DNA from 2 places in the Mesorhizobium sp. M0698 genome. Region 1 is predicted to be linked to the other one. Evidence: predicted binding sites of a transcription regulator. Region 1 holds the regulator's gene; the other holds the start of a gene.

Evidence for each region. The regulator LexA, encoded in region 1, represses DNA repair genes until DNA is damaged. The targets are predictions, from matches to a motif close to TGTTCNNNNTGTGTTCNG.
Region 2: parE (DNA topoisomerase IV subunit B) is a predicted target of LexA. The motif match lies at 8,323-8,340, and genes of this name have one in related genera.

What each region holds. Positions count from the first base shown of each region.
Region 1 is NZ_JAMYPQ010000011.1:158,783-175,156, forward strand. It holds gene NKI16_RS21795 (DUF1697 domain-containing protein) at 1-488, opposite strand, end outside; gene pyrG (CTP synthase) at 500-2,128, opposite strand; gene NKI16_RS21805 (L,D-transpeptidase family protein) at 2,276-3,397, opposite strand; gene secG (preprotein translocase subunit SecG) at 3,597-4,049, opposite strand; gene tpiA (triose-phosphate isomerase) at 4,213-4,980, opposite strand; gene NKI16_RS21820 (SurA N-terminal domain-containing protein) at 5,123-7,015, shown strand; gene trpD (anthranilate phosphoribosyltransferase) at 7,012-8,022, shown strand; gene trpC (indole-3-glycerol phosphate synthase TrpC) at 8,027-8,839, shown strand; gene moaC (cyclic pyranopterin monophosphate synthase MoaC) at 8,842-9,348, shown strand; gene NKI16_RS21840 (molybdopterin molybdotransferase MoeA) at 9,348-10,553, shown strand; gene NKI16_RS21845 (hormone-sensitive lipase) at 10,561-11,391, opposite strand; gene kynU (kynureninase) at 11,488-12,735, opposite strand; gene lexA (transcriptional repressor LexA) at 13,181-13,915, shown strand; gene NKI16_RS21860 (ComEC/Rec2 family competence protein) at 13,909-16,374, opposite strand.
Region 2 is NZ_JAMYPQ010000001.1:735,057-751,430, reverse strand. It holds gene NKI16_RS03725 (transporter substrate-binding domain-containing protein) at 1-33, shown strand, start outside; gene NKI16_RS03720 (Fic/DOC family protein) at 392-967, shown strand; gene NKI16_RS03715 (hypothetical protein) at 1,138-2,136, opposite strand; glycine riboswitch at 2,341-2,427, shown strand; gene gcvT (glycine cleavage system aminomethyltransferase GcvT) at 2,576-3,694, shown strand; gene gcvH (glycine cleavage system protein GcvH) at 3,700-4,068, shown strand; gene gcvP (aminomethyl-transferring glycine dehydrogenase) at 4,085-6,895, shown strand; gene NKI16_RS03695 (GGDEF domain-containing protein) at 6,968-8,137, opposite strand; gene parE (DNA topoisomerase IV subunit B) at 8,411-10,462, shown strand; gene NKI16_RS03685 (FUSC family protein) at 10,505-12,571, shown strand; gene NKI16_RS03680 (DUF2336 domain-containing protein) at 12,568-13,689, opposite strand; gene NKI16_RS03675 (MaoC family dehydratase) at 13,800-14,291, shown strand; gene NKI16_RS03670 (HpcH/HpaI aldolase/citrate lyase family protein) at 14,295-15,176, shown strand; gene NKI16_RS03665 (nitroreductase family protein) at 15,197-15,781, opposite strand; gene NKI16_RS03660 (RgsD C-terminal domain-containing protein) at 15,938-16,374, shown strand, end outside.

The DNA.
Region 1 (16,374 bases):
GTGCCGATGCCGAGACGTTTGTGGCTCACCGCCGCAAGCAGCCGCGAACTCGGCATCTCGCGGGAAAAGACGATCCAGATGTCGCCGCCGACAATCCGCAGCTTCTCGTCCTTGCCGGCATATGCCTCAAGCGCCACCGCGGTCTCGGCGGGAACGGGCGCTCGCATCACGCGCACCGCCACCTGGTCCGCGGTCTCAGCCGATTCAGCTGGGAACGGATTGCCGGCCGCCAGCCTTAGCCAGCCGTCGGCGCGGCGCACGATGATGTCGACGTGGCGGCCGAAAGTGTTTGCGAACGCCGCCTCCAGCCGCTGCTCCAATGCCGCAAGTTCTGTTTCTTGCGCCTCGAAGACCAGATTGCCGGTCGCTACCAGCGTGCGCGGGTTATTCAGACCCAGGCCTTCGGCCATCGCCTTCAGATCGGACATGACGACCCGCCGCCCCTCGCCCAGGACAATGCTGTAGAGCAGCGCGACGTAAGTTTGCATGGGCGGCTAGTCTAGACCAGCCGCGACTGCTCTACCGCCGCCTCGATGAAGCTGGCAAACAGCGGGTGCGGATCGAGCGGCCGGCTTTTCAACTCGGGATGGTACTGCACGCCGATGAACCAGGGGTGGTCGGGATATTCGACCGTTTCCGGCAGCACGCCGTCCGGCGACATGCCGGCAAACACCAGGCCGCAATCCTCGAGCCGCTCCTTGTAGTCGACATTGACCTCGTAGCGGTGGCGATGGCGTTCGGAAATCTGGGTATCGCCATAGATCTCGGCGATCTTCGATCCCTTGGCGAGGTCGGCCTGGTAGGCACCGAGCCGCATGGTACCACCAAGGTCGCCGGTTTCCCTGCGCTTTTCCAGCATGTTGCCCTTCAGCCATTCGGTCATCAAGCCGACGACCGGCTCCTCGGTTGGACCGAACTCGGTCGATGATGCGCGCTCGACGCCGGCCAGCGAACGCGCCGCCTCGATGCAGGCCATCTGCATGCCGAAGCAGATGCCGAAATACGGCACCTTGCGCTCGCGCGCGAACTTCGCCGCCAGGATCTTGCCCTCCGAGCCGCGCTCGCCAAAACCGCCGGGGACGAGAATGCCATGGACCTTCTCCAGCCACGGCGCCGGGTCTTCCTTCTCGAATATCTCGCTTTCGATCCAGTCGAGCTTGACCTTGACCCGGTTGGCGAGGCCGCCATGCGACAGCGCCTCGATCAGCGATTTGTAGGCGTCCTTGAGGCCGGTATATTTGCCGACGACGGCAATGGTCACTTCGCCTTCCGGATTGTGGATGCGGTTGGACACCGCTTGCCACCGTTCCATGCGCGGCTTCGGCGCCGGATCGATGCCGAAGGCCGCCAGCACTTCCGAATCCAGCCCTTCATTGTGATAGGCCATCGGCACGTCGTAGATATGCGGGACGTCGAGCGCCTGGATGACGGCGCTTTCGCGGACATTGCAGAACAGCGACAGCTTTCTGCGCTCTTCCTTGGGGATCGGCCGGTCAGCGCGGACCAGCAGTATGTCGGGTGCAATGCCGATGCCGCGCAACTCCTTGACCGAATGCTGCGTCGGCTTGGTCTTCAGTTCGCCTGCCGTCGGAATGTAAGGCATCAAGGTCAGGTGGACGTAGACGGCGTTGTTGCGCGGCAGGTCGTTGCCGAGCTGGCGGATCGCCTCCAGGAACGGCATCGCTTCGATGTCGCCGACGGTGCCGCCGATCTCGCACAGCACGAAATCGTAGTCGTCATTGCCGTTGAGGACGAAATTCTTGATCTCGTCGGTGACGTGCGGAATGACCTGCACGGTAGCGCCGAGATAGTCGCCGCGCCGCTCGCGCTCGATGATGTTCTTATAGATCCGGCCGGTGGTGATGTTGTCTTGCTGGTTGGCCGAGCGGCCGGTGAAGCGCTCATAATGGCCAAGATCGAGATCGGTCTCGGCCCCGTCATCGGTCACGAAGACTTCGCCGTGCTGATAGGGCGACATCGTGCCGGGATCGACATTGAGATAGGGATCGAGCTTTTTGATGCGTGCGCGATAGCCCCGCGCCTGCAAGAGAGCCCCAAGGGCCGCTGCAGCAATGCCTTTTCCAAGTGAGGAAACCACGCCGCCTGTGATGAATACATATCGCGCCATGGGAGTCATCGCTTAACGCGGCCGAATTGATTCCGCCAGAGAAAAAACCGCCGCGAAGGCTTTTTCCCAAGAAGGCGCTCTGGTCGTTGGCGTATCAAAACAAAAGGGCCGGCGAGGCCGGCCCTTTTGGCACGATCTGTCAAAGCGTCAGATGATGACGACTTTGGTGCCTACTTTCACCCGGCGGTAAAGGTCCATGACGTGCTCGTTGATCATGCGGAAGCAGCCATTGGAGGCGCTGGTTCCGATCGACTGCGGCGCGATGGTGCCGTGAATGCGCAGGTGGGTATCTTTCTTGCCGTCGTAAAGATAGATGGCGCGCGCACCGAGCGGATTGTCGCCGCCGCCGGGCATGCCGTCCTTGTACTGGCCATAGTGCTTGGGTTCGCGCTTTTGCATGTCCAGCGTCGGAATCCAGCGCGGCCATTCCTGCTTGTCGCCGACGGCAACCGTACCCTTGAACTGCAGGCCTTCCCGGCCGACCGCGATGGCATAACGGCGGGCGGTTGACGATGATTCGACGAGGTAGAGACGACGGGCGCTGGTATCGATGACGATGGTGCCGGGGTTGTAGCCGGTGAATTCGACCTCCTGCGGCACGAATTCCGCCTTGACCTTGAACTGCCGCTTGGCCTGCTTCCTTTCGAGCGCGGCGTCGAGCGCGCGTGTTTCCGGAAGCAGCGACATCGACGAAGAGGATGTGCCGCCGAACAGTCCCGCGAACAGCCCGACGCTCTGCGGCTTCTGCCCGACCGGTTCGCTGCGCAACTCGCCATTGTTGCCGGTCAGCGCAACGTTCATGGCCTCGGCCGGGATCGGCTCGGCCGACTGGATCGGCGCAATGGGCGTAATCGGTTCGATGATGTTGACGGTCTTCTTCTTGGCCGGCGTGGCGTCAGCCACCTTGGCCGTTGCGAGCGGCTGGCTCTTCTTGGCAAGGAACGCCTGCCGTTCCGCATCGGCTTTGGTTTTCGCCGCCTCGCGCATCGCCAGCTTCCTGGCTTCGAGTGCCTTGGCGCGAGCGGCTTCCTTGTCGGCTGCGATCTTGGCTTCGATCTTGCGGATCTGCGCAAGGTCGTCCGGCGTCGGATCTTTCTTCTTCTTGAGAAGCTTCAATTGCGCTGCATCGCTTTTGGCAGCGACCTTGACGACGTCGGTTGTTGTTGCGGCTTTGTGGGCCGAGTTTGCCGTCGGCATGGCCGCGTAAGCGGGCGCACCTAGGCTGAGCACGGCACAAAGGCCGGCAAAAATGAAGCTGCGAAGCTGCATGGGGAAGATCCGATCGTTCAATGCTTGTTGCCCACGGCGTCGCCCGGCGCCCCCCAAGGACGCCGAGAATGCCGCGTGCAACGTATAATCGATTAGCCGGAAGCGCCTCAAGCGTGAGGCGCAGTCGAATCTTCGTGATCATGCGGCATTTCCCGCGACTGTGTTCAAACGACAACAGATCGCGGCATAAGTTGCCCTATTACTGGTTGGGGACCTGCGGCGTGGCCGGCGCGGTGGCGCCGTTTGTCGCTGGCGGCGTCGCCGGAGCGGTTGCCGGCGGCGTCGTTGCCGCGCCATTGCCGGACGGCGGGGTCGGCGCCGTGGTGCCCGAAGGCGGCGTCGGCGTCGTGGTTCCAGGCAATTGGTTGAGTACGCCCTTGCCTGCTCCGTCCGAGGTCGCCGGCACGCGATCGAGAATGTCGATCGGCTTCTCGCCATAGCGCGCAACGATCGACAGTGTCAGCGAAGTGACGAAGAAAGCGGCAGCCAGGATCGCCGTCGCCCGCGTCAGCGCATTGGCGGCGCCACGCGCGGTCATGAAGCCCGATCCGCCGCCGATGCCGAGGCCGCCGCCTTCGGAGCGCTGCAGCAGCACCACGCCGACAAGCGCGAGCACGACCATGAGGTGGACGACGATCAGTACGGTTTCCATAATTTACCCTGGCAAGGCCTTGTGCGGCCGCTGATTTGGAGGCGGCTCAATACAATGCTTTGACGGCATTTCCAAGCCCGTGGCCGGAATATGGGAAGCAATGCGTCCTTTGCAACGATTTCGGCGCCGGCCGTCCGCTCAAATGCAGCAAGCAGCCCTTGTATCAAGCGATGTTTCGATAGGCTTCCGCGATGCCGAGGAAGTCCGCCGCCTTTAGGCTGGCGCCGCCGACCAGCGCGCCATCGACATTCCTGACGCCGAGCAACTCGACGGCGTTGGACGGCTTGACCGAGCCGCCGTAGAGAATGCGCATCTTGGCCGCCGTATTGCCGAGCTTCCGTGCCAGTTCTTCGCGGATATGCGCATGTGCCTCGGCGACGTCGGCGGCGGTCGGGGTCAAGCCGGTCCCAATCGCCCATATTGGCTCATAGGCAATGACGGTGTTGGAACCCGTGGCGTTTGGCGGGACCGAGCCAGCGACCTGGCGCGACAGCACGTCGAGCGTGGCTCCTGCTTCTCGTTCGGCTCTTGTCTCACCAATGCAGATGATGGCCACCAGCCCGGCGCGCCATGCGGCGGAGGCCTTGGCCTGGACCAAGGCATCGTCCTCCTTGCGATCGGCGCGGCATTCGGAATGGCCGACGATGACATGGCTGGCACCTGCATCCTTCAGCATCTCGGCCGAAATGCAGCCGGTATAGGCGCCGCTTTCCTCGGTGTGGCAATCCTCTCCGCCGGCCCGCACCGGCGTGCGCGACAGAATCTCGGCGGCGTGCGCAAGCAAGGTCGCTGGCACGCAGACCACCGCTTCGGTCTCGGCGTCGAGCCCACTCATGAAGCCGTTGCCGATCATCCTGAGCTCGTTGAGCGAGGCGCTAGTGCCGTTCATTTTCCAGTTGCCGGCGACGAGCGGGCGGATTCCAGGCGTCATGGGATTTGTTTCTCCGGGCAATTTCCAGCTGGCCCTCACTATCAAAATCAGGCCACAAAGCAATCGACAGTGGGCAGGAAGGGCGCTATTGCGCTTGTTTCAGACTCGGCGCATGCGAAATGCGCAAAAATCGGAAGTACTCATGCTTGGTATGTTGAGAAGCGCGGCGGGGACCTGGGTCGCTAAACTGCTGCTATCATTGTTGGTGTTGAGCTTCGCCGTCTGGGGCATCTCGGGCCGCCTGATGGGCGGTCTTGCCGGCCATGATGCCGTGATCACGGCCGGAGGCACCAAGGTCTCGATCAACGAATACCGCCTCGCCTACGATCGCCAGCTCAGCGTCATGTCGCAGCAATTCGGCCAGCGCATCAGCCGTGAGCAAGCGACGGCGCTCGGCATCGACAACCAGGTGCTGGCGCAACTCGTGTCGGGCGCTGTCCTCGACGAGCAGGCCCGCAAGCTCGGACTCGGCCTGTCAAAGGACCGGCTCGCCGAACTGACGCGTGAAGACCCGGCGTTCAAAGGGCCTGCCGGAAGCTTCGACAGGAGAACCTTCGAGTACCTGCTTCGGCAGATCGGCATGCGGCCGGAAGACTATTTGAAGAACCGCGCCCAGGTCGCGGTCCGCCAGCAGATCGTCGAGGCGGTTTCGGACGGCCTCAAGGCCCCGGATACATTCTTCAAGGCGGTCGCGCTCTATCGCGGCGAAGATCGCACCATCGACTACCTGACCTTGCCGAAATCGCTGGTCGAACCGATAGAAGCGCCGTCCGACAGCGCGCTTTCGGCCTATTTCGAGGAAAACAAGAAAACCTACGCCGCGCCCGAATACCGTAAGTTCTCCTATGTCAGGCTCGAACCGGAAGACATCATGGATTTGAGCGCGGTGACCGACCAACAGGTCAGCGACGACTACAATAAGAACAAGGCGCGCTACACCACGCCGGGGATGCGCACCATCGAGCAGCTTGTGTTCAAGACACCTGATGCCGCAAAGGCGGCGCTCGATTCGCTCAGGACCGGCGCGACCTTCGACAAGATCGTCGCTGCCGAAGGCAAGACGCCGGCCGACACGCTGCTCGGCACGCTGGCCAAGGACAAGATCGCCGACAAGGCGGTCGCCGACGCTGCCTTCAAGCTCAACGTCAATGAGGTCAGCCCGGTCGTACAAGGCGCATTTGGTCCCGTTCTGCTGCGCGTCACCGAGATCAAGCCGGAAGTGGTGAAGCCGCTGGCCGAAGTATCCGAGCAGATCCGCAAGGACCTGGCACTGGGCGAGGCAAGCCGCATCTTGCTGGACGTGCACGACAATTACGAGGATACGCGCGCCTCGGGCAGTTCGCTCGCCGAGGCAGCCGCCAAATTGAAGCTGAAGGTCGTCACCATCGATGCCATCGACCGCACCGGCCAACGGCCGGATGGAAGCATCGTCAAAGACCTGCCGGAATCGCCGGCACTCATCAAGGCGGTGTTCGAATCCGAACCCGGAACCGACAATGAAGGCCTCACCACCGCCGATAACGGCTTCGTCTTCTACGACGTGAGCGCGATCACGCCTGCCCGCGACCGCACATTGGACGAAGTCCACCAGAAGGTCGTGGCCGACTGGACCGCGGCGGAGACCACCAAACGGCTCACCGCAAAAGCACAGGAGCTCGAGAAGCGTCTCAAGGCTGGCGCCACGCTCGAGGTGATCGCCGGTGAGCTCAAGCTCGAAAAGCAGACCAAGCGCGGCGTCAAGCGCGATGCGGACGACGTCGATTTCGGCAAGGAAGGCGCCGCCGCGATGTTCGGCGTCGGCGAAGGCGGCACCGGGCTGATCCCCTCACCTACGGGCGACGGACAAATCCTGTTCAAGGTTGCCGAGGTGTTCGAGCCTGCCGGGGCCGATGCCAGCTCAGTACCCGAGGACGCACAGAAGTCCTTCACCTCCGGCATGTCCGACGACCTGCTCGACCAGTTGGTGGCGCAGTTGCAGACGCAATATGACGTCCGCATCGATCAGGCGGCCGTAACCCAAGCCCTGGCCAGATGAGCGCGCTGAAGATCCACATCGCCAAGGTCGCCGCCGGCAGCGCTCTTTCCTTCGAGGAGGCGCGCGAGGCCTTCGACATCATCATGTCCGGCGATGCTACCCCTGGCCAGATCGGCGGCTTCTTGATGGCATTGCGCGTGCGCGGTGAGACCGTCAGCGAGATCGCCGGCGCCGTCGCCACCATGCGCGCCAAGATGCTGCGTGTCGAAGCCCCCGAGGGCGCCATCGACATTGTCGGCACCGGCGGCGACAATTCGCACAGCGTCAACATTTCGACCGCATCCGCTTTCGTCATCGCCGGCAGCGGCGTGCCCGTCGCCAAGCACGGCAATCGCGGACTGTCCTCGCTGACCGGCGCCGCCGATGTGCTGATCGCATTGGGCGTCAAGATCGACATCCCTCCGGAGACGATCGGCCGCTGCATCCACGAGGCCGGCGTTGGCTTCATGTTCGCGCCGGCGCATCACCCGGCGATGAAGCATGTCGGCCCGACCCGGGTCGAGCTCGGAACCCGTACCATCTTCAACCTGCTGGGCCCGCTTTCCAATCCGGCGAGTGTCAGACGGCAGATGGTCGGCGTGTTCCTGCCCGAATGGATCATGCCGGTGGCAGAAACGTTGAAGGAACTTGGTGCCGACCATGCCTGGATCGTCCATGGCGACGGCTATGACGAGATCACCACCACCGGCGAGACACTTGTCGCCGAACTGGCCGGCGGCGAGATCCGCAGCTTTACGCTGACCCCGGAAGCCGTCGGACTGAAGCGGCACACCAAGGACGAGTTGCGCGGCGGCGACGCCGCCCACAACGCCCAGGCACTGCGCGACATGCTGGGCGGCGCAGCCGGCGCCTTTCGCGATACGGTGCTGATGAATGCCGGCGCCGGGCTGGTGGTGGCCGGCAAAGCGACGACCCTCGCCGACGGCATGGTAACGGCGGCGCAGGCCATCGACAGCGGCCGCTCGCTGAAAGTGCTCGACAGGCTGATCGAAATTTCGAACGGTTAAAACCATGTCCGACATCCTGCGCAAGATCGAGGCTTACAAGCGCGACGAGATCACGGCGGCCAAGGCGCGCGTGCCGCTCGCCGAGATCAAGGCACGGGCGACGGATGCCGACGCGCCGCGCGGCTTTCTTTCCGCCCTTGAAGCAAAGCGCAAATCCGGCAGGTTCGCGCTGATTGCCGAAATCAAGAAGGCTAGCCCATCCAAAGGCCTGATCCGCGCCGATTTCGATCCACCGACGCTGGCCAGGGCCTATGCGAAGGGCGGTGCCGCCTGCCTTTCGGTGCTGACCGACGCACCCTCCTTCCAAGGCGCGCCCGAATTCCTCACCACTGCGCGCGCTGCCATCGAGCTGCCTGCATTGCGCAAGGATTTCCTGTTCGACCCCTATCAGGTCTACGAGGCCAGGGCATGGGGCGCCGATGCCATCCTGATCATCATGGCCAGCGTCGACGACGCGTTGGCAAGAGAACTCGAAGCGACAGCGTTCGGGCTCGGCATGGACGCGCTGGTCGAAGTGCATGACGAGGCTGAAATGGAACGCGCGCTGCAGCTGTCGTCGCGGCTGATCGGAATCAACAACCGCAATCTCCGGACCTTCGAAACCAGCCTACAGACCTCGGAGCGGCTGGTAGCGATGGTGCCGGCCGACCGCCATCTGGTCAGCGAGAGCGGTATCTTTTCGCACGACGATTGCCGCCGGCTGGAGCAGAGCGGCATTGCGACTTTCCTGGTCGGCGAGAGCCTGATGCGCCAGCAGGACGTGGCCGCGGCAACGCGCCTGCTGTTGACGGGCAAGGCGCCGGCAGAGGTCGTTTGAGGATGGCGGCCGCCCTCACCCATCTTGGCGCGCAGGGCGAAGCCAACATGGTCGATGTCGGCGACAAGGCTGAGACGGTGCGCACGGCAGTCGCAGAAGGTTTTGTCGCGATGCGGCCCGAGACGCTGGACATGATCCTCGCCGGCGACGCCAAGAAGGGCGACGTGCTGGGCACCGCGCGCATTGCCGGCATCATGGCGGCCAAGAAGACGCATGAACTGATCCCGCTTTGCCATCCGCTGCTGCTGACCAGGATATCTGTCGATATCGAGGCGGACGCCGCGCTGCCCGGCCTGAAGGTGACAGCATTGACCCGCGTCACCGGCAAGACCGGCGTTGAGATGGAGGCTCTGAGTGCCGTCTCGGTCGCTTGCCTGACCATCTACGACATGGCCAAGGCGGTCGACCGCGCCATGGTCATCTCCGGCATCAGGCTGGTTGAAAAGACCGGCGGCAAATCCGGCGACTACAAGATCACCGGAGACGGGGCCACCGAGGCAGGCCGATAATGGCGCTGGTCCCAGTTGCCGAGGCGCTCGAGCGCCTGCTGGACGGCGCAGCAGCGCTGCCGGGCGAACGCGTCGCACTGCTGGATGCCGCCGACCGCGTGCTGGTGGAGCCGGTTGTGGCGCTCCGCACCCAGCCGCCGTTCAACGCCTCCGCCATGGACGGCTATGCCGTGCGGGCGGCCGATATCGCGTCCGTACCGGCAAAGCTTTCGGTGGTCGGCATGGCGCCGGCCGGACGCGGCTTTGCCGGAACGGTGCAGCAGCGGCAGGCCGTGCGCATCTTTACCGGCGCGCCGCTTCCCGAAGGCGCCGACACTATCGTCATCCAGGAGAACGTCCGCGATCTCGGTGGCGGCAGCGTCGAAGTGACGGAACCGACGGTGCAGGGGCGCAACATCCGCCGCCTCGGGCTCGATTTCGCCAAGAGCGATGTCCTGCTGCCCAAAGGCCGCCTGCTCGACCCGGCGGCCTTGTCGCTGGCGGCATCGGCCAATCACCCCGAGGTGCGCGTGGTCAAACGGCCGCTGGTCGCCATCATCGCCACCGGCGACGAATTGCTGCCGCCGGGCAGCGATCTTGGCCCCGACCAGATCATCTCCTCCAACGCCTATGGTGTCGCCGCTGCCGCACAGTCGGTCGGTGCGCGCGCGCTCGACCTTGGCATCGCGCCGGACCGCAGGGAGGCGATCGCTGCGCTGGTTGAAAAGGCCGTGAAGGCTGGCGCGAACGTCATCGTCACGCTGGGCGGTGCCTCGGTCGGTGACCACGACTTCGTGCATGACGTGCTGACCGGGCAAGGCATGACGCTCGATTTCTGGAAGATCGCCATGCGGCCGGGCAAGCCACTGATGTTCGGGCGGCTGGGAGACATTCGCTGCATCGGCCTGCCCGGCAATCCGGTGGCAAGCCTGGTCTGCACTCAGCTCTTCCTGAAGCCGCTGCTGGCGCGGCTCGGCGGCCGCGCCTTTCAGCAGGATATACGTCGGGCACGGCTCGGTGCCGCCATGCCGGCCAACGATCTCAGGCAAGATTATGTGCGGGCTGTTGTCATAGATGACGCCGGTACGCTCGTGGCGACGCCGTTCGGCATCCAGGACTCCTCGATGCTGAAAATGCTGGCCGATGCCAACGGGCTGATCGTTCGCGCGCCGTTCGCGCCTGCCGCAGCGGCGGGCTCCCCCTGCGACGTGCTGATGCTACGCTGAACCTGCCTCACTCCGAGATCAAGGTCCGGGTCAGCGGATGGTCTGGATCGGCCAAACCGTCGATGATGTTGAAATGATGCCGGTCAGGCTCGACGACCGAGCTGGTCGCGGTACCCAGGCCGATCCAGATGTTGGCCAGCAACGCGCTCTGACGCAGGAATTCGGCGCGCTCGCCGCCGCCGGCCCAGCAGGTCAGGCGGGCCTTGTCCATCGGGCGCAGCAGCACCGGGCTTTCGGCCTGCGCCTCGGCCTCATCGATCGCGATCGTCTTGTTCATGCCGGTGCGCATGATCGGGCGCAAATCATGCACCCCCGAGATCGACACCACGTGACGAACGCGCCGGACGACTTCGGGCGCCAGCGGCGTCGTCGCCGTAACCATCCGGCTAACAAGATGGCCGCCGGCCGAGTGCCCGGTCAGCATCAGCGGCCCTGGGACCATCGCCGCCGCCTTGCCGATCGCCGCGCCGACTTCCTTGACGATGCCGCCAATGCGTATCTGCGGACAGAGCGTGTAGGACGGCATCGCCACCGCATAGCCGCGATCAACAGGGCCAGCGGCAAGATGCGACCAGAAATTCTTGTCGAATTCCATCCAGTAGCCGCCATGAACGAACACCACGAGTCCCTTGGGCTTGATGGCCGGCAGGAAAAGATCGAGCCGGTTGCGTGGGTTGTCGCCATAGGCCATGTCGAGCCGCGCCCTGCCCTCGGTCGAAAGCACGTCGCGGAAAACCCGCGCGGGCTCGATCCAGGCCGCCGGCCAGCGATCGCTGCCGGCTATGTTGGCGCCGTTGGCATAGGCGTTGTCCCAATCGGCAATGTGACGTTCGAACACCCTGCGCCCTCCCTGGCAATATGGCCTTGCAACGTAGCCGTGAGCATCGCGCGGCACGTCGTCGCCAGCCTCACGATTCCAGCTCTCGCATCAATCTCAAGTGACAGCTGCTTTGATGGCGAAGCGCGCATCCTTCCACGCACCGGTGCGCAGGATATCCTCAAGCACTTTGACGGCCTGCCAGACATCGGCATAGCCGACATAGAGCGGGGTGAAGCCGAAGCGCATGGTCGATGGCGCGCGAAAATCGCCGATCACGCCACGTTCGATCAGCGCGCGCATGACCTGGTAGCCATGCTCATGCATGAATGAAATCTGGCTGCCGCGTTTTTCCCCATCGCGCGTGCTTTCGAGCGTGAGCCCGTAAGTGCCGCACTTTGCCTCGACAAGCTCGATGAACAGATCCGCCAGCGCGATGCTCTTCTTGCGCACCGCCGTCATGTCGACATCGTTCCAGATGTCGAGCGCGCCCTTCAGCGTGCGCATCGACAGGACCGGCTGGGTGCCGCACAGAAACCGGCGGATGCCGGTGCCGGCCGCATAGCCTGGCTCGAAGGCGAAGGGCCGTGCATGGCCCCACCAGCCGGTGAGCGGCTGCTGGATGTAGGAAAGATGCCGCTCAGCCGCATAGATGAAGGCAGGCGCGCCCGGGCCGCCATTCAGATATTTGTAGGTGCAGCCAACGGCAAAATCGGCGTTTGCCTTGTCGAGCTCGACTGGCATCGCGCCAGCGGTGTGGCAGAGATCCCAGACGATCATCGCCCCGGCTTCCTGAGCCCTGCGCGTCAGCGCCGGCATGTCGCGCAGTTCGCCCGACTTATAGTTGACGTGGTTGACCAGCACCACGGCGGTGCGTTCGTCGATCAGCTCTTCGATGGTCGGCGCGTCGACCCCCGAGAGGCGCAGCAGCGTATCTTTTCGCGTCGAAACCACACCCTCAGCCATGTAGAGGTCCGTCGGAAAACTATCGCCCTCGGCGACGATGACCTGCCGCTCCGGTCGCATGGCCATGGCGGCGTGCAGCAGCTTGTAGATGTTGACCGATGTCGTGTCGCAGACCACCGTCTGGCCGGCCGCGGCACCGATCAGGCGCCCGAGCTGGTCGCCAAGTTCAAGCGGCATGTTGAACCAGCCGGCCGTGTTCCATGCGCGGATGAGATCATGCGACCATTCTTCGGTCGCGGCCTTGTGCAGTTCATCGAAAGCGGCACGTGAAGCAGCTCCTAGCGAATTGCCGTCGAGATAGATCACTCCTTGCGGCAACACAAAGCGGTCGCGCATCGCGCGCAACGGATCCGCGGCATCCATCGCCTTTATGGCCACGAGATCGGGAATTCCTGTCATGATTTGTCTGCTCCCCCAAGATCCAACGCAACGCCGGACACGCATCGACTGTTCTTCCATTACCTGGTTGCGCGCAGCAAGGCTCCACCGGCGAGAAGCAGCCTGACCAGGCGGTGGAAACCGGGACTTAACCCGAGGTTGGCGTTTTGAATTCGTTTCGTTCACGGTGCATTGACCAGACCGCACAGTCGATACGGGTTCAATTCCGTGCCTTTTGCCGACCGACGGCCGATGTCAGTGCTGCCTTCTGGGAAGCCAGAAGGCGCAAACGAAAGCAGAATCAAGGGGATGACGCTCGCGACGGTGAAAATGCGGCATTCCGGTAGGGGCGTGGTTTGTTTCCCAAGCCTTAACGCATTCATTAAACTTTAAACAGTTGCGGAACACAACTGGAACAGATAGTGTTTGTTCTGGGTTTGTTTTTCTGATTCTGTTGGGGGTCGCTATGCTGACACGCAAACAACACGAACTGCTTATGTTCATCCACGAAAGGTTGAAGGAAAGCGGTATTCCGCCCTCCTTCGACGAGATGAAGGAGGCGCTCGACCTGGCTTCCAAATCGGGAATCCATCGGCTGATTACGGCGCTGGAGGAGCGCGGCTTCATTCGCCGTTTGCCCAACCGGGCCCGTGCGCTGGAGGTGCTGCGCCTGCCTGACTCGATCGCCCCCGGCCTCAATGCGGCACGCAAGTTCTCGCCGAGTGTCATCCAGGGTAGTCTTGGGCAAGGCGCCCCTCGGCAGGGCAAGCCGACATCGTCGCGCGTCCCTGCAGCCGGCAATGACGACGATGTCGTCGCCGCCGTTTCGATCCCGGTGATGGGCCGCATCGCCGCCGGTGTGCCGATCGATGCCATCCAGCACCAGACGCATTCGATTTCGGTGCCGCCGGATATGATCATGGGCGGCGAGCATTATGCGCTCGAGGTCAAAGGCGATTCGATGATCGAGGCCGGCATTTTCGACGGCGACACGGTGATCATCCGCAATGCCGATACGGCGAGCCCCGGTGAGATCGTGGTGGCACTGGTCGACGAGGAGGAAGCGACGCTGAAGCGGTTCCGCCGCAAGGGCGCCTCGATCGCCCTGGAAGCCGCCAATCCGGCCTACGAGACGCGCATCTTCGGACCAGACAGGGTCAAGGTGCAGGGCAAGCTCGTCGGACTGATCCGCCGCTACTGAGCTCCGCCCTTGGCGCCGGCTTTGGGGTTGTCGGCCCTGCGGTATGGCGGCAGGCCCCGTGCCGCGCGTGAAAATTTCCGCTGCACGTGCCAGGGCCGGTATGATTTTTCGACCGCGAAACGGATTTCGGCGCGCGTTGCCGCTTGTGGATCGAAGTAGACGGCGGCACTTCCCGCGCGCGCCAGTTGCCGTTTGGTGACGACGAGGACCAGCCGGTCGTAGTAGCAGGGGTTATGGGCGGTGGCGTCGTCGATGACGATCAAGCTGGCAAAGGCGCAGGCTGGCCGCGCAGTATCGCGGTCCTTGGCTTGCGCGATGATCGCGCCGGATGGATGCCTGGCAAGGCAGAGGCCGTCCGTGCAAATGAACGGCATGCCCGGCGGTAGGTCGGCCGGATCGGCAATGTCGAATTGCGGGTCGTTCTTTCCAGGTGTTTCCGGCGCGACGATAGCCTCTGATGTGAGCGCGCGTTTCCAATTGTCGATGGCGAACTCATTCGGGCGTGCCCGGTTGACCGCGAGTTCACCGCTGCCGATCGGCAGCGCCACCAGCCGTGCGTCCTCCGAGACCAATACGTCGGGTATGCGTGTCTGCGTTGTCGTCAGCAAGCCGGCGAGCGCAAAAGGAAGTGCCGCCAGCCGCAGCCACGTCGTCGCCATGCTGGCAATGACGAGGGCGATCGTCACCAGAAGGACGGATCTCAGCGAAATCAGCCCGACCGCATCGATCGGCGAGCGCTCCGAGATCCACCCGGACAGGGCGATCATCGCCGTCAGCCCCTTGCCCATGACATAGAGGAAAGGGCCATCCGCACCGAACGGCATCGCCAGCGCGCTGAGAACGGCGAAGGGCATGACGACCAGTGAGACGATGGGCATGATGGCCAGATTGGCGAACAGGCTGAGCGGCGCCACGCGCTGGAAATGCCATATGGCGAAAAGCGCCGTGGCGCTCCCTGCAATGATCGATGTCATCGCCAGACCGCACATGCCCAGCAGGACCTTTCGAGTGGCAAAGCGTAGCGGCGACCGCCGCGGCGGCGGCGTGGTGGCCCTGCCGGCGCGGTAATCGGACCAGCCTGCATAGGCGCCGACAAGGGCCGCCGTCGCGGCGAAGGACATCTGGAAACTCGGACCGACCACCTCGTGCGGCGACACCAGGATGACCGCGATGGCCGAGATCGCCAGGTTGCGCATGGTGAGCGCGGCCCGGTCGAACAGCACGGCGATAAGCATCACCGCCAGCATGATGAAGCTGCGTTCGGCCGCCACGACAATGCCGGAAAAGACGAGGTAGGCCGCAATCGAAAAAAGCGCGGCGGCCGCGGCATATTTCTTGACCGGCCGTCGCGATGAGAAATCGGGAAACAGCGCAAAGGCACCCCGCAGCAGCGCCATGATGGTGCCGGCGACCAACGCCATATGCAGCCCCGAGATGGAGATGATGTGGTAGATGCCGGTGCGCCGCATCGCTTCGTTGATCTCCTCGGGAATGCCGGCGCGCACGCCGACGATCAGCGCAGCAGCAATTTCGCCCTCGGCACCGCCGATGCGGCTGCGGATATGGTCGGCGATGGATTCGCGCGCGTCTTCGATCGCGGAAGAAAGCTGCGCGCCAAGCGGCATGCTGCCCGACGACACGACTTTCGGATTGCCAAGAAAAAAGCCGCTGCCGCCGATACCGGCGAAATAGCTGTCGAAGGAGAAATCATAGCTGTCGGGCCGCACCGGGCCGGTCGGCGGCAGCAGCCGCACATAGCCGGTGATCTCGGAACCGGCGGTCAGCTCAGCCGGTATCTTCATCGCCGAAACGCGGACCCGTTCCGGCATGTAGCGCAGTGTCGGCCTGGCCGTTGAGATCACATCGATTGTCAGCCTGATGCGGCCGCTCGCCATGGGCTCGTACGATACGACGCGACCCGTCAGCCGCGTCGAGATTTCGGAGCCGAGCATATGCGTTCCGACACGCCATGTCTCGAACTTGGCGGCAAGTACGCCAAGCGCGCAGAGCAGCGCCACCATGAAGCACAGGCGCGTCCTGGGCCATGACCGCGAGACGACGGCACAAAGGGCCGCGAGGAGCGCGATTGCGATCGGCTGTGGAAAGGCCGGCTCCACCGACAGCCCGAAATATACGACCACCCCGCATGCGAGGAACACCGGCACCAGCAGGAAGGCGATGCCGCGGTCGAGTTCCAGACCGGCTGCCGTGGTTACGCTGTTGCGGATACGGGACGGTGACGGGAGGCGGAAACGCCTGGGCAGGCGTACGATGGGCTCGCCCGCGGGCACGAGAACCGTTGCTGGGTCGCTGGCCGGCAGCGACGGAGCATCGAAGCGCGGAGCGGGTAGCAATGCCGGTGCCGGCAGGACAGGCGGGGGAGCGGCAAACAGCAAGCGTTCGCTGACGCCGCTGCCAACGTCCTCGCCCTCGCCCGCACCACGGCCTCGCACAGCCAT
Region 2 (16,374 bases), on a different contig from region 1:
ACCAGCGCCAAGCCGGAGCCCGCCAAGCAATAGGGTCGCGCGACTGCTTATGCGACCTTGTCGATCAGCGACCGTATTTCAGCGACAGTGGCGCGCTCGCTCCATGATCGTCGGATTCAGCTGTTTCACGGCCGCAAAATTCGCTTTGGTCCCCTTGGCCGGCATGTGCTAGCGTTGCCAGATGAAAAGTCGTTCCCCCAAATTAGATCGCTCGCCAAAGAGCGGACACTATGTCCTGACGAGCAGTCGAGGCGCCAAAATCAGCGCCGTCGAAGGTATGAAGCTAAGTCCACGCATGGGGCATATCCTTGAGCAAAGCTCGCAGCGTGGGCTGAGCGGTGATGAGCGACGCAAGCTCATCAAAGAACAGGCGCGCAAGAAGTAGCGGACCTTGGTCTATGCCGCAGAATCCGATCCTCTGTGCTATCCGGGCACGACTGTCCTTCGCAACCTCCTCGACATTCATGATCAGTCCGAACTCGACGAGTTTGAGCTCGCTCTGTTTCTGACCCGGGCCGATGAGGCTTTTCCAGCTGGTGATCTGGATTATCCGCACTATCTGGCACTGCATCGTCACCTGTTTCAGGACGTCTATGCGTGGGCCGGTGAACCGCGCACCATCCGCATCGGCAAGGGCGGTAACTGGTTTTGCTACCCCGAGTACATCGATGCCGAGATGCAGCGGGTTTTCGGAGAACTCTCAGCCGCCGGCCATTATTCCAGTACATCAGCCGAGGTCTTTGCAGCTGGCGCAGCACACGTTCTCGCTGAGATCAATGCGATACACCCCTTCCGAGAAGGCAACGGCCGCACTCAGCTGGCGTTTCTGGCGATATTAGCCGACAACGCCGGCCATGGTTTCGACGATGACGAACTGGATCGCGATCGGGTCATGAAGGCCATGATCTCAAGCTTTTCCGGCGACGAAGCCCCACTCGCGCGCCTGATTCAGGACATTGTCGCTTAAGGGCTGTCTACCGGTCCTGGCTGATGTTGCCTGTCCTCGGAAAGGTTAATGCGCTGCCGTCGGCTGTAATCAGTCGCTAGAGATGCACTTGAGCCTGTCCAGTTAATTGGCTGCCTGTCCGTTCGCATCGCTTCAGGGTTGGCAGTGACGCTCGGTTGCTCGTAAAAGGCTCACGCAACCTTGTCGATCAGCGGCTTGAGCGCCGGATGGATTTCCGGCGAGGCGTGCTTGATCAGCGTCAGCAGCGCACGCTCGTTCTCCTGCAGCGGCCGGTCGCCGATGTGTTCAGCAAGCCACTTCGCTTCGCCGGCATCGACCGTCTCGGCCCGGCGGGCCAGTGCCTCGGCTGCCTTGTTCTTGGACTCCCATTCGGCTTCGATATCGCCCGGTGAGCGATAGGCTTCCATGATGCCGGACAGGCCACCCGACACCATACGGCTGAAGAAACCGCCGATCTCCGGATCGGCCTGCTCGTAGAACGAATCCCGGCGCAGCGCCACGTCGCGCACCGGCGGTTCGTAGCCGGCCGAACACATGACGAAATTGGCGATCGCCTTGACGAACAGATCGTTCCAGGACGGATCGTTGTCGCCCGCCGCTGTCCGCTCGTTGATCTCGAACAGCACCTCGGCCTCGGCGCGGCTGATGGCGATGTTGCCATCGCCGCCGTAGGCGTAAAGGATGCGGCGCAACAGCTCGACCTCAGCCTTGGCAATCGACCCAGGGATAAGCCTGCCGCCGGTCATCAGCGGCCCCTTGCCGTCCACGACCGCATGAGCGACCTGCTCCAGCGCATAGCTGGAAAGCGTGCTCGGCGATGATTTGGCAACTTCCAGCACATGCACCAGCAGCTCGAGTTCGGTCTGGCTGTCGACCATGCCGTCGCGCGAAATCGTCCGGATCAGCCAGTCGGCATTGTCTTGCGAAACATAGCCCGCCGGCTTTTCCTGGTGGACGATGAAATCGGTGACGGCCTCGACGAAAAACTCAAGCCATTCTGCGCATTTGTCCCTCGCCGTTGCATCCAGCGCAAACAGCGCCTCGGCCTCGCCGCGCGTTACCACGCCGTCGCCGAACACTTCGCCGCGCAGCATGACCACGTCTTCCGCCGTGATCCGATTTTTCGAGGTCAGTCCGGCCACCGGCGCGCTCATGATCAATTCGCCCATTTTCTTCCCCGCCCGCCGCCGGTAATTGCCGGCCCTTATGCGGTATATCGGCAAGGTCTTGAGAAACCGGCAAGCGGCGTGGTTAGCGAAGGCTTGCCTGTAAAGAAGGCCCGCAGAAGACTTGGCTGTAAAAATGTCGCCGGCAGGTGACAAGGTGTCGTCCACGGGCTATGGATGACGAGTCGAGGGCTCCTGACCGAGTCCTACCTGTTTGCGGGAGAGAGCAGCGAGAGCTGCCGCCGAAGGGGAAATCGCCCGAAATCTCTCAGGCAAAAGAACCGTAGACGGGAAAGACACTCTGGAAAGTCGGGGCTTGCCCCCGCGCCGAAGGTGTAAGCGCTGCCGACAGAGTTACGGGGCGCGAGTCTCTCAGGCTTCAGACAGAGGGGCACGGACTGGTCGCCATTCGCGGCCGCTTGCGTGCGACTCTGGAGATGACATGACGGGCGACGACACCAAACACCTCCCCCTCGAAGATCTGCACATGACAGCCGGTGCGCGCTTCGGCGCCTTCGCCGGCTGGTCGATGCCGTTGACCTACCCGGCCGGCGTGATGAAGGAGCACCTTCATAGCCGCGAGCATGCCGGCCTGTTCGACATCTCGCACATGAAGCTGTTCGAAATCAGCGGCCCGGGCGCAGCAGCGCTTCTGAACCGCGCCTGCCCGTTCGATGCCGGCGCGCTTGAGGTTTCCCAGTCCAAATACACGTTCTTCCTCAACGAGGCGGCCGGCATTCTGGACGATCTGATCGTCACTAGGCTCGGCGCCGAGCGCTTCATGATGGTCGCCAATGCCGGCAACGCCGCCGCCGACGAAAAGCATCTGCGCGCACTGGCCAAAAATTTCGATGCAGAGGGCGATTTCGATGTAAAAGTGGACGCGCTCGACCGCGTCTTCCTGGCCATCCAGGGCCCCGAGGCGTGGGCTGCCCTTTCCCGCGCCGGCATCGAGACCGGTTCGCTGGTGTTCATGCACGGCATCGAGCCGCGCGAAAACTGGTTCATGAGCCGGTCTGGCTATACTGGCGAAGACGGCTTTGAGATCGGCCTGACGGAAGCGGATGCAAGAAACCTCGTCGCCAGGCTGCTCGAGGACGAGCGGGTGATGTGGGTCGGCCTTGCCGCCCGCGACAGCCTGCGGCTCGAAGCCGGACTGTGCCTGCACGGGCTGGACATCACGCCGGAGATCGATCCGGCCAGCGCCGGGCTGATGTGGGCCATCCCCAAGGAGGTTCGCGCCTCTGGCGCCTTCATCGGCGCCGATGCGCTGCGCGCCATCCTGGAGCGCGGTCCGGCGCAAAAACGCGTCGGCCTGAAGCCGGAAGGCCGCCAGCCGGTGCGCGCCGGTGCTGCCCTTTTCGATGCTGACAGCAACCCTGCCGGCCATGTCACCTCAGGCGGCTTCGGCCCCTCGGCCGGTCATCCGGTCGCCATGGGCTACGTCCAGACGCCGCTTGCCAAATCCGGCGCAAAACTGTTCGCCGACGTTCGCGGGACGAAAATCCCGGTCGACATCCACCTCTTGCCCTTCACGCCCCATCGCTACCGCAAAGGATGATTTCAATGGCAAAGACCTATTTCACCGAAGATCACGAATGGCTGCGCGTCGAGGGCGGCATCGCCACGGTCGGCATCACCGATTACGCGCAGCAGCAGCTCGGCGATCTCGTCTTCGTCGAACTGCCGGAGCCGGGGAAGAAGCTGGCCAAGGGCGACACCGCCGTGGTGGTCGAATCGGTCAAGGCCGCATCGGATGTCTACGCGCCCGTCGACGGCGAGATCACCGAGGCCAACACCGCGCTGTCATCGGATCCTTCACTCGTCAATTCGGCGGCAACCGGCGACGGCTGGTTGTGGAAGATGAAGCTGGCCGATGAGAGCCAACTCGACGGACTCCTCGATGAAGCCGCTTACAAAGCCCATATTGGTTGATAGCAGGACCAGGAAGATGACCGCAGCACCCTACCCCTTCTCGGCTCGCCATATCGGCCCGGGCCTCCATGACGTCAGAGCCATGCTGGCGACGATCGGCGTTCCTTCGGTCGAGACCCTGATCAGCCAGGCAGTGCCGAAGTCGATCCGGCTCGACCGGCCGCTGGCCCTGCCCGCGCCCGCAAGCGAAGCGGAAGCGCTGGCCGAGCTCGCGGCGACGATGGCAAAGAACACGGTGCTGAAGAGCTTCATCGGTGCCGGGTATCATGGCGTCCACGTGCCGCCGGTGATCCAGCGCAACCTGTTCGAGAACCCGGCCTGGTACACGGCTTACACGCCTTACCAAGCCGAGATCAGTCAGGGCCGGCTGGAAATGCTGTTCAACTTCCAGACGCTGGTGACAGAACTGACCGGCCTGCCGGTGGCGTCGGCCTCGCTGCTCGACGAGGCGACGGCGGTGGCCGAAGCGGTTGGCATCGCGCTGCGCCATCATCGCGACAAGCGCACCAAGGTGGCACTGGCCGGCACGCCGCACCCGCAGACGCTGGACGTCGTGCGCACCCGTGCCGAGCCGCTCGGCATCGAGGTCGACGGCGAGGTGATCGACGACAACACCGCCGCCCTGCTGGTCTCCTGGCCCGATACGTTCGGCGTCTACGGCAATCACAAGGCAGCAATCGACAAGGCCCGCGCGGCCGGCGCGCTGGTCGTCTTCATCGCCGACCCGCTTGGCCTGACGCTGACCGATGCGCCGGCCAAGCTTGGCGCCGACATCGCCGTCGGCCCGATGCAGCGTTTTGGCGTGCCGATGGGCTTTGGCGGGCCGCACGCCGCCTATTGCGCCGTCTCCGACAGGCTGACGCGGCTGATGCCCGGCCGGCTCGTTGGCCAGTCGACGGATAGCAAGGGCCGTCCCGGTTATCGCCTCGCTTTGCAGACACGCGAGCAGCATATCCGCCGCGACAAGGCGACGTCCAACATCTGCACCGCACAGGCGCTGCTCGCCAATATGGCGACGGCCTACGCGATCTGGCATGGCCCTGCCGGGCTGCAGGCGATTGCCGGCCGCGTCCACACGCTGGCCAACCGCCTGGCTGCCGGCCTCAAGGCAGCGGGCGTTTCGGTGCTCGGCGACAGCCGCTTCGACACTGTGACCGTGGAAGTGAAGGGCAGAGCCGGCGCGATTGCCGCCGCCGCAGAAAAGACCAGCCGGCTGCTGCGCGTCATCGACGCCGACCATGTCGGCATCAGCTTCGACGAGACCTCCACCGAAGCCGATCTGGAGGCGATCGCAGCACTTTTCGGCGCCAAGGCCGGCGTTGCCGCCAGCAGTTCCATGCCAGGAAAACCGCGCGGCAACGAGTTTCTCACCCAGCCCGTCTTCCGCGAAAACCACTCGGAAACCGACATGATGCGCTTCCTGCGCCGGCTGTCCGACAAGGACCTGGCGCTTGACCGCGCCATGATCCCGCTCGGTTCCTGCACCATGAAGCTCAACGCCGCCGCCGAAATGATGCCGGTGAGCTGGCCTGATGTCGCCAACCTGCATCCCTTCGCCCCGGCTGACCATTCGACAGGCTATCGCGCCATGATCGACGAGCTGGAAGGCTGGCTGGCGGAGATCACCGGCTTCGACGCGGTGACCCTGCAGCCCAACGCCGGCAGCCAGGGCGAATATGCCGGCCTGCTCGCCATTCGCGGCTACCACCGCTCACGCGGCGAAGGCCATCGCACCGTCTGCCTGATTCCGTCCTCGGCGCATGGCACCAATCCGGCAAGCGCGGCCATGGCCGGCATGAGCGTTGTCGTCGTGCGCTGCACCGAGGACGGCAATATCGACATGGAAGACCTGCAGGCCAAGGCGGCCGAGCATGCGCACAATCTCGCGGCGCTGATGTTCACCTACCCTTCGACGCATGGCGTCTTCGAGGAAGGCGCGCGCGATCTCTGTGCGCTGGTCCACAGCCATGGCGGCCAGGTCTATTTCGACGGCGCCAACCTCAACGCGCTGGTCGGCCTCGCCCGTCCCGGCGATATCGGCGCCGATGTCTGCCACATGAACCTGCACAAGACCTTCTGCATCCCGCATGGCGGCGGCGGCCCCGGTGTCGGCCCGATCGGCGTCAAGGCGCACCTGAAGCCATATCTGCCCGGCCACATCACCGAAGGCTCGGCCCATGCCGTGGCGGCGGCACCGTTCGGCAGTGCCTCCATCCTGCCGATCACCTGGATGTATATCCGCATGATGGGCGCTTCCGGCCTGAAGCAGGCGACCGAGACGGCGATCATCTCCGCCAACTATGTGGCGACGCGGCTCGGCGAGCATTTCCCCCTGCTTTACAAAGGGCGCAACGGACGCGTTGCGCATGAATGCATCCTCGACACCCGCGTGCTCAAAGACAGCGCCGGCATCAGCGTCGACGATATCGCCAAGCGGCTGATCGACTATGGCTTCCATGCACCGACCATGTCGTTCCCGGTAGCCGGCACACTAATGGTGGAGCCGACCGAGTCCGAGCCCAAGCGCGAGCTGGATCGCTTCTGCGAGGCAATGATCGCCATAGCCGGCGAGGCAGCCAAGGTGGCGAAGGGCGAATGGCCGTTGGCCGACAATCCTCTAGTCAATGCGCCGCACACCGCCGCCGAGGCGTTGGCCGGTCAGTGGACCCATCCCTATTCGCGCCTGGAGGCGGCCTACCCCGCCGGCGATGCCGACACGGCGGCAAAATACTGGCCGCCGGTGTCACGCATCGACAATGTCGCCGGCGACCGCAACCTTGTCTGCTCCTGCCCGCCGCTGTCGGAATATCTGGGTGCGGCGGAATAGATCATGATCCCGAAAAGTGGAATCCGGTTTTCGGACAAGATCATGGGTCTAACAAGCAGATAGAAACCTCAATCAGGCAGAACGCAAGGCCGGCCCGTCGGCCTTGCTCGCCCGGTCCCGAACGACGACGCGATTTCGCCCGGCGCGCTTTGCCGCATAGAGTGCTGCGTCGGCTTCGGCCAGCACATCGTCGAGACCGGTGCCGTTTGTTCCGCCAAAGCCGATGCCGCCGCTGACTGTGCTTCGCAACGGACCGAGTTGGGTGGCCACGACTTCCGTGCCGAAGGCGACGCTGATCTTGCTCGCAATGTCATAGGCCTTCTCTTCCGTCATCCGCGACATGACGAGCACGAATTCCTCGCCGCCCAGTCGGAAGGCGTCGACGCCGGTTCTGGCGTACTTCCTGATGACGCCGGCGAAGCGGCGCAGGACCTGGTCGCCGACCGGGTGACCGAATACGTCGTTCGTCCTCTTGAAATGGTCGAGGTCGAACATGGCGACGGACATGAACGGGCCGAAGACCCGCTCGCCGTAGAGTGCCGTCAACGCCCGCCGATTCATCAGCCCGGTCAATGGATCGGTCATCGTCTCGGCCTTCAATTCGATTTGCGCCTGCAAATGGTGCAGGGAGAGCGTCAATGCGCCGAGCCCGGTCATGCAGGCGACGGCCACGACGGAATTCACCCGCTCGGCCCAATTGTCGGGCGCGACACCCAGCACCCATTGGCCCTTGACCAGCAGGACCGCGCCGCAAAGTCCGAACGACAGGGCACAGACGCCGCTCAGGAACGAGACGACCAGCAATATCCGGCGATCGTGACCACCCTCAATCCAGAACATCGCTCCGATGAGCGAGAGCAGCGCCGTTACCGTTGCGTAGGTGACAATAAATCCGACACCATCAAATCCGAGATACGTCGCGCCTGTGCAAACAGCCATCGCAACCAAGGTCGGCAAGATGGCGCGCCTGTAGTCGCCTATGCCGAGATATTGCATGGCCGACAGGCAGAGAATCAGGAAGCCGAGGCTGAGAAGCGCAAGCACGATCTGGCAAAGCCAGGCGCTTGGATCCCTGGTGTAATGCCAGAACAACACGACATGTGCGACCAGCACGAGAATGCCGCAGGCCACCGTCAGCACAAAGCGTGCCTGTGGCGCGGTGAACCAGATCGCAAACATGGTGATGCTAAGGCACGTGCCCGACAGCGCCGCCGCGAGCAGGAGCGAACTGTAATCCAACATGCTTAAGCGACAGCCTCTTGAGGGTTCCGCTGCATTCTAGGTCAGCGACAGTCCGCAAATACCGTTTTTTCAGCCAATCTTGCGGCGTAACCTTCGGACAGGGTTTACAAAGCGTCGATGCTCCAGGCTTCGACCCATTTCCGCCGCTTGGTTGTCGAATGGTTTTGCAGTAAGAGGCTCTATCCTCGAACGTAACAGGAACCTCCGTCGCCTGCCCGCAAAAAGCGTGGCAGTATCGGGTGGTGATTCGCAGCATCGGAATCCAGGACCGGCATGGACGACAATAACGATCTTTTCGCCAAATTGGACAAGCAGCCGCAACCGGCTCGCGCCGCCGCGCGCCCGGCCGACCCGCTGGTGCAGGCGGCGAAGCGGCCGGCGCCCCGCGACGCCAGCGAGAGCTACAGTGCCGCCGATATCGAAGTGCTGGAGGGGCTGGAGCCGGTGCGCCGCCGCCCGGGCATGTACATTGGCGGCACCGACGACAAGGCGATGCACCATCTGTTCGCCGAGGTCATCGACAATTCGATGGACGAGGCGGTCGCCGGCCATGCGACCTTCATCGATGTCGAGCTTTCCGCCGACGGATACCTGTCCGTAACCGACAACGGCCGCGGCATTCCGGTCGATCCGCACCCGAAATTCAAGAAGCCGGCGCTCGAACTCATCATGACGACGCTGCATTCAGGCGGCAAGTTCGACAGCAAGGTTTACGAGACGTCCGGCGGCCTGCACGGTGTCGGCGTTTCCGTGGTCAACGCGCTGTCCGACCATCTCGAGGTCGAGGTCGCGATTGGGCGCAAGCTCTATCGCCAGCGCTTCTCGCGAGGCGTTCCGGTGACCGGCCTGGAGCAGCTCGGCGAGGTGCACAACCGCCGCGGCACGAAGATCCGCTTCCATCCAGACGAGCAGATTTTCGGCAAGGGTGCTGCTTTCGAGCCGGCGCGGCTCTACCGCATGGCGCGGTCAAAGGCCTACCTGTTCGGCGGTGTCGAAATCCGCTGGACCTGCGATCCCTCGCTGATCAAGGAAAAGGACACGACGCCGGCCAAGGCAGAATTCCATTTTCCGGGCGGCCTCAAGGATTATCTGAAAGCCTCGCTCGGCGACGAATTCCAGGTCACCCGTGAAATGTTTGCCGGTAAGAGCGAGAAGCAGGGCGGCCACGGTTCGCTCGAATGGGCGGTAACCTGGTTCGGCGGCGACGGTTTTATCAATTCCTATTGCAACACCATTCCGACCGCCGAAGGCGGCACGCATGAGGCCGGCTTCCGCAACGTCCTGACGCGCGGCTTGCGCGCTTATGCCGACCTGGTCGGCAACAAGCGCGCCTCGATCGTCACTTCCGAGGATGTGATGATCTCGGCGGCGGGCATGCTGTCGGTGTTCATCCGCGAACCGGAATTTGTCGGCCAGACCAAGGACAGGTTGGCGACGATCGAGGCGATCCGCATCGTCGAAAGCGCTATCCGCGACCCGTTCGACCACTGGCTGGCCGACAATCCGCAGGAAGCTTCGAAACTGCTCGAATGGGTGATCGCGCGCGCCGACGAGCGGGTGCGCCGCCGCCAGGAAAAGGAAGTGTCGCGCAAGAGTGCGGTGCGCAAGCTGCGCCTGCCCGGCAAGCTCGCCGACTGCACGCAGAATGCCGCCGCCGGTGCCGAGCTGTTCATCGTCGAGGGCGATTCGGCCGGCGGTTCGGCAAAGCAGGCGCGCGACCGCGCCAGCCAGGCGGTGCTGCCCCTGCGCGGCAAGATCCTCAACGTCGCCAGCGCCGGCAACGACAAGCTTGCCGCCAACCAGCAGATATCCGACCTCATCCAGGCGCTTGGCTGCGGCACGCGCTCGAGATATCGCGACGAGGACCTGCGTTACGACCGGGTCATCATCATGACCGATGCCGACGTCGACGGCGCCCATATCGCTTCGCTGCTGATCACCTTTTTCTACCAGGAGATGCCGAGCCTGGTCCGCGGCGGCCATCTCTATCTGGCGGTGCCGCCGCTGTATTCGATCCGGCAAGGCGGCAAGATCGCCTATGCCCGCAACGATGCGCATAAGGACGAACTCCTGCGCACCGAATTCACCGGGCGCGGCAAGGTCGAAATCGGCCGCTTCAAGGGGCTGGGCGAAATGATGGCCGCCCAGCTCAAGGAAACCACCATGGACCCGAAAAAGCGCACGCTGCTGCGGGTCGACGTTATCGATGCCGAGGCGGCGACCAAGGATGCGGTCGACGCATTGATGGGGACCAAGCCCGAGGCCCGTTTCCGCTTCATCCAGGAACGCGCGGAATTCGCCGAGACGGAAGTGCTGGATATCTGAGCTCCCGCCGCTAGCTTGGCCTTCTGAGCTGGAGACGAGCACTTGACCTGGGCGCGGCTGAAGGACGATATCGGCACGCGGATCGCTGGCCTGACGCGGCCGACGCGCTCGGACTGGATCTTTGCCCTGCGCACCGTTTCGGCCGGCCTCATCGCGATTTTGGCCGCCTATGCGCTGAAGCTCGACCACCCGCAATGGGCGATGATGACGGTGTTCATCGTCGCACAGCCGGTCGCCGGCATGGTGCTGGCGAAGGGGTTTTATCGTCTCCTCGGCACGCTTGCCGGCGCGCTGGCGGCGATCGGCATTACCACTGTTTTCGATGCCAACCCGTGGTTGCTGGTTGCAGTTCTTGCCGTCTGGATCGGCATCTGCTCGCTGGTCTCGTCGCTGCTACGCAATCCGGAAGCCTATGGCGCGGCGCTTGCCGGCTACACCGCGATGATCATCGGCCTGCCGGCTTTCGGCCAGCCGCACCTCGTCATCGATCTCGCCGTGGCGCGCTGCGCGGAAATCGTGCTTGGTATCGTCTGCGCTGCGCTGACCAGCCGGCTGATCCTGCCGAAACTGGCCGCCGACGCCATCATCTCAAGACTGAAACGCAGCATTCTCGACCTGGCGGCCTATGCGGACGGCGCTTTTTCCGGCGGCGATGCGGAAAAGCTTGCCGGGCTGCACCGCAAGCTGATCGGCGACGTCCAGACGCTCGGCGAGATGCGCACCTACGCAAGGCTGGAGGGGCCGAGCCTCGCCACCCGCGCCTATCCTGTCCGGCGTACCATCGGCCAGCTTCTGTCGGCCCTGTCAGCGGCGCGTGCGCTGCATGCCCACGCCGCGCCGAAGAATGCAGCCCTCATCCCCGTTCGCGCCGAGTTGCAGGCCGTTGTCGGCGAACTGGTAGCCAAGCCGGGCGCGCTGGACGATACGGCGCCCTGGGTGGCGCGGCTCGACGCAATCGCCGGCAAGGCACGGCAGATGCCTGACATCGCGGCCGGGCAAGACATTGACTGGGCTGGCACTGTCACCCGCCTAACCATTGCCGCCGACTTCGCCGAGGCAATGCAGCAAGTGCTGCGCGGCCTGGATGCACTGCGCTCTCCCCCGTCTCATGCCAGTCGCGAACGCCGGCAGCCAGCGCTGGTGGTGCACCGCGATTACCGTGCGGCATCGCGCAATGCCGTGCGCGCAGCAATCGCCACGCTCCTGGTCGCCGGCTTCTGGCTGGCGACGAAATGGTCGGACGCGACGGGCACGGTCATTCTGGTCGCCGTTGTCTCCAGCTTGTTCGCCGCGCGCGCCGATCCGATCCGGTCGGCATGGAACTTCTTCGAGGGCACGTTGCTCGCCCTGCCGTTCGCGTTTGTGGTCGGGCAGATGGCACTTCCAGCGCTGCCGGGCTTTGGCTGGTTCGCGGTTTTCGTCGTCCCGATCCTGGTGCCAGCGGCACTGGCCATGGCCAATCCGCGCTACGTCGGCGTGGCAACGGCCTTTGCGATCAATTTCCTCGCCTTCCTCAGCCCACATCAGGTCATGACCTACGATCCGGAGCCGTTCCTCGCCAATTCGGCAGCGGTCCTTGTCGGCATTCTTCTGGCGATCGGCGTCTTCGCCGTCGTGCTGCCCGCCGACCCCTGGGTTACAGTCAACCGCATCCTGCAAACCATGCGCGAAGATCTTGCACGCCTTTGCCTGCACGACCGCCTGCCGCGGCGATCGGCCTTCGAAAGCCTTGCCTACGACCGGATCAACCAGTTGATGCCACTGCTGCAGAACGCCGGCAAGAAAGGCGACGCGGTTCTCGGCGGCGGCATAGCTGCGGTTACCGTCGGCCTCGAAATCCTGCGGCTGCGCAACGCGCAGCAAAGTTCCGCGATCCCGCCTGAAACAGCACTTTCCATCACCAATTTCCTGCGCGGGCTGGCACGCGAACTGCTGTTCAGGCGGCCCGGCGAGCCGCAGACGGCGACCGTCGCGGTCGCCAGGCAGTATGCAGCTGGCATCGCGGAGCGCAGCGTCGCAGCCGAAATGCTGCAGACCGCCGCCTCGCTGCGCATCATCGCCGCCGCGATTGAGGATTTTCCGGACTTTTTCGCGAAAGACCGGGTTTAGGCAGCAGCGATCGCCAGCGCGTGCCCGCGTGCGTTCTCGCGCAGCGCGTCGAGATGGATCGATTTGACCAGCCCGGCGAGATCGCCTTCGGCGGACTGTCCGCCCAATTCCTTCAGCATCAGCCAACTGACTTCCTGGACGCCGGCGAGGCGTTTGCCATTGGCGACCTCGCGCCAGACCTTCAGCGCGCGCAGAATGATGGCGTGGGTGGCGGCGGTAAGCCCGGCGCTGCGGAACAGTGCCTGCAGAGCCACGTCATGCCCGCCGGCCAGCAGTGCCCTCACCCGTTGCTCGGACTGTTGGCTGAGCGCGACCAGCGCCGAGCCAAAGAAGTCGACCTTGCCGTGCGCAATGGTGCGGATGACGAAGCTTGCGGTCAGGTCGCCGCGCAGGCGCAGATGTTCGACAAGTGCGGTATGTTCCTCTGCACGCGTGCCTTCGATCAGTGTCACGGAGGCTTTGACGCAAGCATCGCGCATGACGCGCTCGGCCCTGGCGGCGCCCATCAGCGCCAGCACCAGCGGCGAGCCCTTGAGCGTCTCGCCCACTTTGACCAGCAGCAAATGCCGGCAATCGGCGGGCAGGCGCGCGTCGGCAATCAGCGCTTCGCGCACCAGAGGCAGGTGGCCGTGCCGCTCGGCCATGCGCCGAAAGCTGATCGATGCGATATCGGCGCCGCTGTTGGCGAGCAGCGTGGCGCAGGCTTCCGGCTCGCCGATCTCGGCGATCGCCGCCGCAACCGACATCGAGACGCGTGGCCGGTCGGCGATCACCTTCTGCGTCGCTTTCTGGCCGCCGGCAACCCGATCGATCAGGTCGGCATCGGTGAGCAGCGGCGAGCGCGCCAGCACCAAGGCTGCGACTTCCGGCTGGTCCGAGGCCAGCGCGCTGACGATCTGCGGCGGCGCATGATGGCTCATGGAAAGCGCATCGGCGATCGCCAGCCGCACCTTCGACGATGCGTCATCGAGCAGCAGCGTCAGCGCCGCCTCGGCAGCGCAGCGGTCCTCGAAAGGCAGCTCCGAGTCGACATAGGCGCGAGCCAGCGCGCTTGCCGCCGCAGCACGCTCCGACACCTTCGCCGTATGGATCCATTTCAGGAAATGCGAAACGACCATGTCGCCTGCTTACGCCCCTTGCCAGAACGCTTCTGACCCTGGTGGAGACCGTAGGCACAAATGGTTTACGAACGGTTCACCATGTTCGTTAACTGGCTTGCGAGCGCGATATGCAACGCCTATCAACCCTGAAGCAGCGGAGGAGATCGACCATGGCCGGGCTTTATCTTGAGGAGTTCGTTGTCGGCCATGTGTTCAAGCACACGCTGCGCAAGACCGTGACCGAAAGCGACAACATGCTGTTTTCGGTGATGACGCTGAACCCGCAACCGCTGCACATCGATTTCGACTTCGCGGCGAAGAGCGAATGGGGCAAACCGCTGGTCAATTCGCTGTTCACGCTGGGCCTGATGATCGGCATCTCGGTCAATGACATCACCGTCGGCACCACCATCGCCAATCTCGGCATGAAGGAGACAGTGTTTCCGCACCCCGTCTTCCATGGCGACACCATTCGCGTCGAGACCACGGTGGTTTCGGTGCGCGATTCCAGGTCGAAACCGGACCGCGGTATCGTCGAGTTCGAGCACCGCGCCTATAACCAGAACGACGTGCTGGTTGCCAAATGCACGAGGCAAGCCATGATGATGAAAAAGGCATAGCCGATGCGTTCTCTGCTCTTCGTTCCCGGCGATTCGGAAAAGAAGCTGGAGAAGGGCTTTGGCGTAGGCGCCGACGTGGTCATCATCGACCTCGAGGATTCGATTGCCGCGCAGAACAAAGGTCTGGCGCGCGACACAGCGGCGCGTTTTATCGCCGAGCACAGGCACCGGACCAGCTCCGCGATCTATGTTCGGGTCAACGATCTTTCGACCGGACTGACCGACGACGATCTGGCGGCGCTCGTGCCGGTGAAACCAGACGGCATCATGCTGCCTAAGTCGAACAGCGGACTGGATGTCCAGCATCTCTCGGCCAAGCTCAGGGTGCACGAAGCCGAAGGCGGCCTGCCGGATGGAGCGATAAGGATCCTGCCGATCATCACAGAAACGGCCGCAGGCGTCTTGGCCGCAGCGACCTACGCCCGTGCAAGCGCGCGGCTTGTCGGCGTCACCTGGGGCGCGGAAGATCTGTCGGCGGCAATCGGCGCACGCGCGACGCGCGACGCGAATGGCCGCTACACGGATGTGTTCCGCCTCGCCCGCACCATGACCATGCTTGCCGCAAGTGCCGCGGAAGTCGCGGCAATCGACACCGTCTTTCCGGATTTTCGCGACATGGCCGGCTTCGAGGCCGAATGCGCCGAGGCCGAGCGCGACGGTTTCACCGGCAAGATGGCGATCCATCCGGCGCAGGTGCCGGTCATCAACGCCGCCTTCACGCCTTCGGCGCAAGCGGTGAAAAGCGCCCTGGCGATCGTCGAGGCGTTCGAGGCGGCAGGAAATCCCGGCGTCGTTGGCATGGATGGCAAGATGTACGACCGGCCGCATCTCAAGCTCGCAGAGCGGCTCCTGGCGCGAGCCAAGGCATCGGAGCTTGATCCTTAGGGGTCTGTTCCGCGCCGAAATTATCCCACCCACGGCCCTGAATAGTCGGCATAGAGCTTTGCCGGATCGGGCCGCGGTCGTTCCGGTGCTGGCCCCTGGTAGGAGCCGATATGGACGAAGCCGACGACCCGCTCATGCGGCGCCAGGCCGAGGATCGCCCTGCCCCCGGGCACGTCGGAATACCAGTTGCTGATCATGTTGGTGCCGTAGCCCAGCGCATTGGCGGCAAGCATCAGGTTCATCGCCGCCATGCCGCCGGACAGGAACATCTCCCATTGCGGGATCTTTGGATTTTCCCTGGGGATAGAAATCACGCCGATGACCAGCGGTGCCCGCGAAAAGCGCGCCAATTCCTGGTTGCGCCGGCCTTCCGGCAGCGGCCCTTCGCGCTGTTCGGCAAGTTCTGCCAGCTTCTTGCCGATCTCGATGCGGGCCTCGCCGCGATAAAGGATGAAACGCCAAGGCTCCAGCCGGCCATGGTCCGGCACCCGCGAGGCGGCGGCGATCATCGTCGCGATCTCCGCATCGCCCGGTGCCGGTTCTTTCAAATCCGGGATCGGCGCGGAATTTCGGCTCAGCAGAAAATCGATGATCGGCGACGCCATGGGCGCAAGTCTCCTGGAATTTGAGCTGAAGCGCACCATCGGGACATCGGGCGGCTTGGGCATTGGCGCGGCGCGCCGAACAAAGAGCCCTGTAGCAGAAGCCGACCGGACTCTTAAGCCTTGAAATTGCCACCGCCTTGGGCTTCAACGCAAGGCATGTTTGAGGGGACATTGCGTCTTTTCCTGATATGGCTCGCTGCCGCACTGTTGATGGTGCCGGTTTCGCTTGCCGTCGCCCAGGATGTGGACGGCCTCGGCGAGCTGAAGCTTCCCGGAATTTCGGGCTATGCGCCTCCGAAAAGCGAGACATCGCTGGCATTGGGCAGCAGCGGGGCGATCACGCTGTCGGCGCAATTGACCGACAAGGGCGCCGACATCACGCGCGGCATCGTCTGGCGCGTCTTCAAACCCGAATCGGCCAGCGACGGCAAGCTGCCGATGGTCGCCTCCGCTCATGGCGGCACCGCCATATTCCAGCTCGAGCCGGGTTCGTATCTGGTCCACGCCTCCTACGGGCGGGCCGGCGCCACCAAGCGCATCACCGTCGGCAAGGAAGCCAAGCGCGAGAGCCTCGTGCTCGATGCCGGTGGCCT